Regions from separate parts of the Limnomicrobium aquaticum genome, predicted to be linked through region 1. Evidence: predicted binding sites of a transcription regulator. Region 1 holds the regulator's gene; the other holds the start of a gene.

Region 1 (3,587 bases):
GACGGGACGTCAGCGCGACCCTGTTTTCGACATCATTCCCGAGGTGGAGGATCGTGGAGAGCGGCGCGCGCCGGCCTTCGATATCGAGGTGTCGCAGCCGCCCTATGTCGCTGACGAAGCCGAACCCGAGCCGGAAGTCATTCATTTGCCGCCCGAGCGTGCGATCAAGCCGCGCCGGAAGAGCCGCTGGAAGGCGCGCGCCTTCGCATTGGTGACATTCGCCGCATTCGGAGCCGCAGGCTGGTGGTGGGTGCAAAGCACGGGCCTCAACCTTCCAAAAGCCGTTCGCGATGGTTCCGTTCCCAACCCGCCGCCCACGGCCAAGGCCGAGGATTTTGACGGCGCGAAGCAATTGAAGTCGCTTTCCCGCCAGGGCGGATTTGGCGATGAATGGACGAAGCTCTTCGAAGCTGGCAAATCGAAATCCTTCTCCGTCGGTTCACAGGCTTCCGCCAAGGTCGAGCAGAGCGGTTCCGGCCCCTATCTCGCCATCACCTCTGCCGCGCCTGGTATTGACGGCTCGGTATCCATAGAACTTCCGCAATCGGTCATAACATCGATGCAGGGCAAGACATCCAACATTGCCCTGATGCTGGAAGGCGGCGACAAGCCGGTTCAGGTCACTGTGGAGTGCGAGTTCGGCGGGCTGGGCAATTGTGGCCGCCATCGCTTTCTCCTGTCGCAGAACAAGACCGACTTGATGTTCGATGTGGTGGTCAAGGGTGGCAACCCTGCTGAAGGCCCCGGCAGGCTGGTGATCAATGCGGGCGCTGGCGGCGAGGGCAACACGGCCAGGCTCTTCTCTATCCACGTGCTGCCGGGCGGCTGATCGACTTACAATTGTGGCGATCTGCTCTCATTTCCCGCTTGACGGCGGGATTTTTCTGTCGAGAGCGATGCGATTTTTGGGGGCTGACTCAACGGGATTACACCTTCCGTTACGGCAGGCAAAGTCGCACCGAAATCCTCAATCCGATTCCTGAAATCTTTTTATTTACAAAGACTTATAAAATAGACAGCTGGCAGTGCGTCTGGCGGGAGTGTTGCCAAAATCCCATCAAGTTGGGGAAAAGCGCGGAAAGTGATTCTCGTCGATTCCGCCGACTCTTGCCACAGAGTCACCCACCCTTTAGGTTAACAAATAATTACTAGATCGCATGCGGCGGAACTAGTCACCACACTGTAAGCGCGTATCCCGGCAGCGGAACCCCTCCGCGGCCTCGGTGGTGGATTCTGCGAGGCACAAGGAGCGGATTATACGATGACGATGGGCTGGACAGACGAGCGCGTCGAAAGACTGAAGAAATTGTGGTCCGAGGGCTTGAGCGCCAGCCAGATCGCTGCCCAGCTTGGCGGTGTCAGCCGCAACGCGGTCATCGGCAAGGTGCATCGCCTGTGCCTGCCGGGCCGGGCCAAGGCAGGCGGCGCGGCAACTGCGCGTCCGGCCAAGCGCCAGGCTGCTGCAGCAGCGCCGCGTTCGCAGTCTTTCATGCCGCGCACCGTAACCCGCACGGTCACCCGTGCGCAGGGCGCAACCATGCTGAAGGAAGAGGTCGAGACCGAAGTCTATTACGAGACCGAAGTGCAGCCGGCGTCCAACGTGGTCGTGCCGATCTCGCGTCGCCTTGCGCTGACGGAACTGACCGAGCGCACCTGCAAGTGGCCGGTCGGCGATCCGATGAAGGACGACTTCCACTTCTGTGGCAACGACAGCCCGGACAGCTCGCCCTACTGCACCTATCATGCGCGGCTTGCCTACCAGCCGTCCGCCGAGCGCCGCCGCGCCGGCCGCTGATGTCAGACAGACAGCACAAAATGAAACGGGCCCCGAAAGGGGCCCGCTGCGTTTTGGGGGAGGGGGTGGGAACCGGGAGGGAATTCGGTACCGATCCGAGGGATCAGAGACGATCAGTCACGTTCTTAATGGCGTCCTTGGCATTGCCCTTGGCGGTCTGGACCTTGCCCTTGACCTCCTGCGCGGCGCCCTTGGCGCGCATTTCGTCGTCGCCGACAGCCTTACCTACGGCCTGCTTGGCCTTGCCGGCGAGTTCGTTGGCCTTGCCGGAAATCTTGTCAGTCGTGCTGCTCATGAGCGTTTCTCCTTGTATCGGAACAAACACATTCCGTTTGCGTCGGGAGAACGTCTGAACCCGGATCGGGTTCCCGCCACATCGAAAAATAGCGATGTGAAATGCACGAAACAAAGCAAGGCCGCGGCTCATCAAGCCGCGGCCTTGCTTCAAAATAACGTCTCAGCCTTCCATCGAATAGCCCGCACCGCGAACGGTGCGGATGACGTCCGGCATGTTGGAGAAGTTCAGCGCCTTGCGCAGACGGCCGATATGGACGTCAACCGTGCGTTCATCGACATAGATGTCGTGACCCCAGACGCCGTCCAGAAGCTGCGAGCGCGAGAAGACGCGGCCGGGTGACGACATGAAGAATTCCAGCAGGCGGAATTCCGTCGGACCGAGACGAACTTCGCGCGAGCGGCGATGAACGCGATGGCTGTCCCGATCCAGTTCGATATCGCCGCATTTCAACTGCGAGGAAACGACTTCCGGCTTGGCGCGGCGAAGCATCGCCTTGACACGGGCCATCAGCTCCGGCGTGGAAAAGGGCTTCACAACATAGTCGTCAGCCCCGGTCGAGAGACCGCGAATTCGCTCACTTTCCTCGCCGCGCGCCGTCAGCATGATGATCGGCAGCCGCTCGGTCGTCGGTCTGGCGCGCAGGCGCCGGCAAAGTTCGATACCCGGCACGCCCGGCAGCATCCAGTCGAGGATAACGAGATCCGGCACCTGCTCCTGCAAGCGGATATCCGCCTCGTCGCCGCGCAGGATCGTCTCGACCTCGTAGCCTTCGGCTTCCAGATTATAACGGAGGAGGACGCTCAGCGCCTCCTCGTCTTCGACCACCGTGATTTTCGGCTGCATGACGTTCTACCGCTTTCAGCCCTGAACCGTCATCGTGGCGGTGTTGTCGTCCTTTGGGCGCTCGCCGTCGGGCTGTGTGCCGGTCGTCATGTAGTAGATCGTCTCGGCAATGTTCGTGGCATGGTCTCCGATGCGCTCGATGTTCTTGGCGCAGAAGAGAAGATGCGTGCAGGATGTGATGTTGCGCGGATCTTCCATCATGTAGGTCAGAAGCTCGCGGAAGAGCGACGTGTACATTGCGTCGATTTCCTCGTCGCGGTCGCGGATCGACTGCGCCTTCTCGGCCGAGCGCGTCGTGTAGACGTCGAGAACGTCCTTGAGCTGGGCAAGAGCCAGTTCGGAAAGGTGTTCCATGCCGCGGGCCAGCGCGCGCGGAACGCCGCTCTGCTGGACGGCGATGACGCGCTTGGCCGTGTTCTTGCCGAGGTCGCCGACGCGTTCCAGGTCGGAGGCGATGCGGATCGAGCCCATGATTTCGCGCAGGTCGTTGGCGACCGGCTGGCGGCGGGCAATCGTCAGGATCGCCTTGTCAGTGATTTCGCGCTCGGCGGCGTCGAGAATGGCGTCGTCGGAGATCACGCGCTGCGCCAGCGCCGCATCGGCGTTGACCAGTGCGCGAACGGCATCCGCTGCCATCTGCTCGGCCATGCC
Region 2 (3,587 bases), on a different contig from region 1:
TAGATGACCACGATATTGTCCGGCCAGTCGGCATCCGACGAGCAGAACGGGCAGAGCGCCATCGGGATTTCGGTCAGCACGAAGAAATTCGCCTCGGCCTTGAGCGGCGGGGCCATGAAGCCTTCCATGGAGACCTGCTGGCCGGCGAGCGCCTTGACCTTGTCGGAATATTCGAGACCCAGCACGCCAAACTTGCTGTAGAGCTGGCCGAAGGAGATGGTCTCGGCGGCTTTTGCAGGCCGTGCGATAGCGGACAATGCGCCCGTGGCCGTCAGGCTCAGGAATGCCCGCCGATCAATGTATCCGCTTGAGATGTCGTCTGTCATCGAAATCTCCTGAAATGGCAGTCCGGTGGAATTGGCAGATCCCGGGCGCTTCGTGTCCGGGATCCGTATGGGTCATTGTCCAACTGCATTCCGGGGTTCCCCCTCACCCCGCCTCCGCTTCGCTCGGCGGACCTCTCCCCGAAGGGGCGAGGATGACTGCGAGGCTGCGGCTCCAGCCTCTTCTCCCCATCGGGGAGAAGGTGCCGGCAGGCGGATACAAGGGGGCGGCGAAGCCGAAGAACTCTTGCTTCGCGTCCTGCCTCCGGAGATTACTTCGCAGGCGCGCCCATGGCAAAGGTATCGGCGAGCACCTTGTAGACGTCGCTTTCTTCCATGTAGCCCTTGAAGCCTTCAGCGCCCGGACCGGCGGACTGAAGAACGACGTCGTCAACGGCGTGAACGCCGGTGTCTTCGTCGCGCGGCAGGTTGCCGGGGACGAGCATGGCGCCCGGGATGTCCTTGTAGGCCGGGTTGGGTTCATACTGACCCTTGTCGTTCTTCACGGCCGGCTCGAACGGGCCGTCAAGCTTCGGCTTGAAGGTCTCGTAATGGTCCGGGCCGTTATTGCCGAAGATGGCAAGGTGCTTGCTGACGGCAATCGAGTCCGGATAGCCATCGCCATCCTTGTCCTCGTAGTTCGGGAAGCCGGCCTTTTCATAGGTGCCGACGCGCTCGCGGCCTTCGGTCGCTTCCTTGGTGTCGTCGATCGTGCCGATGATCGATACGCCATGCGTGTGGTCGCCGGTGACGACGATCAGCGTGTCGGGATGCGTCTTCTGGAATTCGCGGGCAACCGCGATGGCATGATCGAACTCGATCGTGTCGAACACGGCGCGGTCCCAGTCGAGCGGGTGGCTGGCCTTGTCGATGTCGGAGCCTTCGATCATGAGGAAGAAGCCTTCCGGGTTCTTCGACAGGCTGTCGAGGGCGACCTTGGTCATGTCGACGAGGCCGGGCTGCTTCGGGAACTTGTCGACGGTGCCCTTATTCAGCTGCATGCGGTCGACGGCATAGTCCATGTTGCCGGTGTGGAAGAGGCCGAGGATCTTGCCGGTATTGGTGCCGGCGGCCGCCTGAAGCTCGTCCTTGTCGGTGGCAAGTGCGTAGCCTGCATCCTTGAACAGCTTGATATAATCCTTGTCGTCCTTGCGCTTGGAGCCCGGAACGTCCTTGGACAGGAAGTAGGCCGAGCCGCCACCGAGAACGACATCCGGCTTGACGTCGAACATCATGCCGACGATTTCGGCCTTGTCGGCGCGACGACGGGTGTGCGAGACGACGGCGGCGGGCGTTGCGTCTTCCAGTTCCGACAGCGCGACGATGCCGATCGACTTCTTGGTCGTGCGGCGGACGGCCTCGGCGATGTTTTCGACCTTCGGGTCGTCAAGGCTCGACGGTGTGCGGTCGGCATAGACGCCGAGCGCGTTGATGGCCGTCTTGTGGCCGGTCATGTAGGCCGACATCGTGTTGGCGGAATCGGTCGCGATCGCGTTGGTCGACGACGTGCCGATGAAGGCCATGTGGTCGAGATCGTCCATGGCGAGACGGCCATTTGCCTTGCCTTCCGTCATCCCCTTGGACATCAGGCGGGCGCCGGTGCGATGCGCGACGGACATGCCGTCGCCGAGCATGAAGATGATGTTCTTGGCCTTCGGCTGGGCAGCGGTTTCAAAAACGTCCCAGGTGACGGTCTTGGTCTCGGAGCCGGCGGTGACGGTCACGTCATACTTGCCGGCCTTGGCGATCTTGGCGTTGCGCAGGATCACGGCAGAGCCGAGAACCTTGTCGTCCTTGCCCTTTTCTTCCGCGACGAAGTCGCCCTTGCCGAGAACGGTCGTGTAGTCCTGACCGTTGACGGTGATCTTGACGTCTTCCGGCTTGACGACGGAATTGAACTCGACCTTGAAGTCGAACGGCGAGCCGACGAGGATCGTCGCACGGCTCAGCGGATAAACGGTCGCGGCCTGGGCGGCGCCGGCCAGCATGGTTGCTGCGGCGAGTGTGGTGAGAAGCTTGCGCATGGGTCCCTCCTGATACGCTGTTTCACAGCTGACCGGTTAACGGGGCCACATGACACTTACATGAAAACTCTGAAAAACATTCCTTGAACTGTCAAATTTAGTCTTTCATTTAAGTTATACTATAACGTTACAAAAGTTCGACTGTGTTGCGAGCCGACTGTTTCGTCTGCAATGGCTTTGCAAATGCCTCCGACACATAGGCCTTTGCGGTCTCAATCGCGGTTTCCAGCGTCTGCCCGCTTGCCAGGCCGCAGGCGATGGCCGAGGCGAGCATGCAGCCCGTGCCGCGCAACGTGCCGGGATGGCGGGGGCTATCGAAACTGAGGTACGGCTGATTGGGCCGAACCAGTAGGTCTCTGCAAATGCTGGGGTTCGATCGTGTAGAAGCCGCATGCGGCGCGTTCCCACTTCTCCCCATGGGGAGAAGGTGGCCCGAAGGGCTGGATGAGGGGTTCCCATCGAACTCAGCGCCAACCGACTCCTCATCGCCTCGCAACGCGCCGCACTTTTCCCCAAGGGGAAAAGAGGGAGATTGCGGCGCCCCTTCGCCGAAGATCGGCGTTTTCGCCCCGGCATCTTCAGCATGCCCGCCCTTGATCAACGCGGCTCGGACGCCAAGTTGCAAAAGCGCTTCAACAGACGCTGTGAAATCCCCGGCGCCAGTGAGCAATCCCAGTTCCGGCAAGTTTGGTGTCACCAGATCGGCGCGCGGCAGCAGGCGCTCAATCATCAGGCGCACGCCATCCGGCTCAAGCAGCGCTCTGCCGGAGGTCGAGGCGAGAACCGGGTCGAGGACGACGGGGAGGCTGGGGTGCCGTTCCAGGACATCCGCCACCGCTGCGACGATCCCGGCATTGGCCAGCATGCCGATCTTGATGGCACGGATCTCGCCGCTCTCCAGCGCCGCCGTCATCTGCGCTTTGACGAGCGTCGGTTCCATCGCCTGCACCGCCGTCACGCGCCGATCCGACTGCGCGGTCACTGCCGTCACGGCCACGGCGGCGTTGAGCCCGAAGGCCGTCACCGTCTCGACATCGCGAATGATGCCGGCACCGCCAGAGGAGTCCGAGCCAGCGATGATGAGGATGCGGGCGTTCACCGCCAGCGGCCCGTCTTGGCGATCCATTCGCGCGTGCGGGCTTCGGGATCGTCATTCAGCGTAATGTCGGTGACGACGGCGGCACTATCGGCGCCTTGCGAGAACACGCCCTCCAGCCGCTCGGGGCGCAATCCTCCAATT

Evidence for each region. The regulator PhoB, encoded in region 1, activates phosphate uptake and scavenging genes when phosphate is short. The targets are predictions, from matches to a motif close to TGTCATNNANCTGTCAT.
Region 2: ABID16_RS15965 (alkaline phosphatase) is a predicted target of PhoB. The motif match lies at 2,397-2,413, and genes of this name have one in related genera.

What each region holds. Positions count from the first base shown of each region.
Region 1 covers NZ_JBEPMB010000002.1:308,081-311,667, forward strand. The annotation lists gene ABID16_RS10105 (coiled-coil domain-containing protein) at 1-829, shown strand, start outside; gene ABID16_RS10110 (GcrA family cell cycle regulator) at 1,268-1,795, shown strand; gene ABID16_RS10115 (CsbD family protein) at 1,899-2,090, opposite strand; gene phoB (phosphate regulon transcriptional regulator PhoB) at 2,253-2,936, opposite strand; gene phoU (phosphate signaling complex protein PhoU) at 2,952-3,587, opposite strand, start outside.
Region 2 covers NZ_JBEPMB010000005.1:109,833-113,419, forward strand. The annotation lists gene ABID16_RS15960 (hypothetical protein) at 1-326, opposite strand, end outside; gene ABID16_RS15965 (alkaline phosphatase) at 596-2,347, opposite strand; gene ABID16_RS15970 (hydroxymethylpyrimidine/phosphomethylpyrimidine kinase) at 2,475-3,473, opposite strand; gene ABID16_RS15975 (thiamine phosphate synthase) at 3,443-3,587, opposite strand, start outside.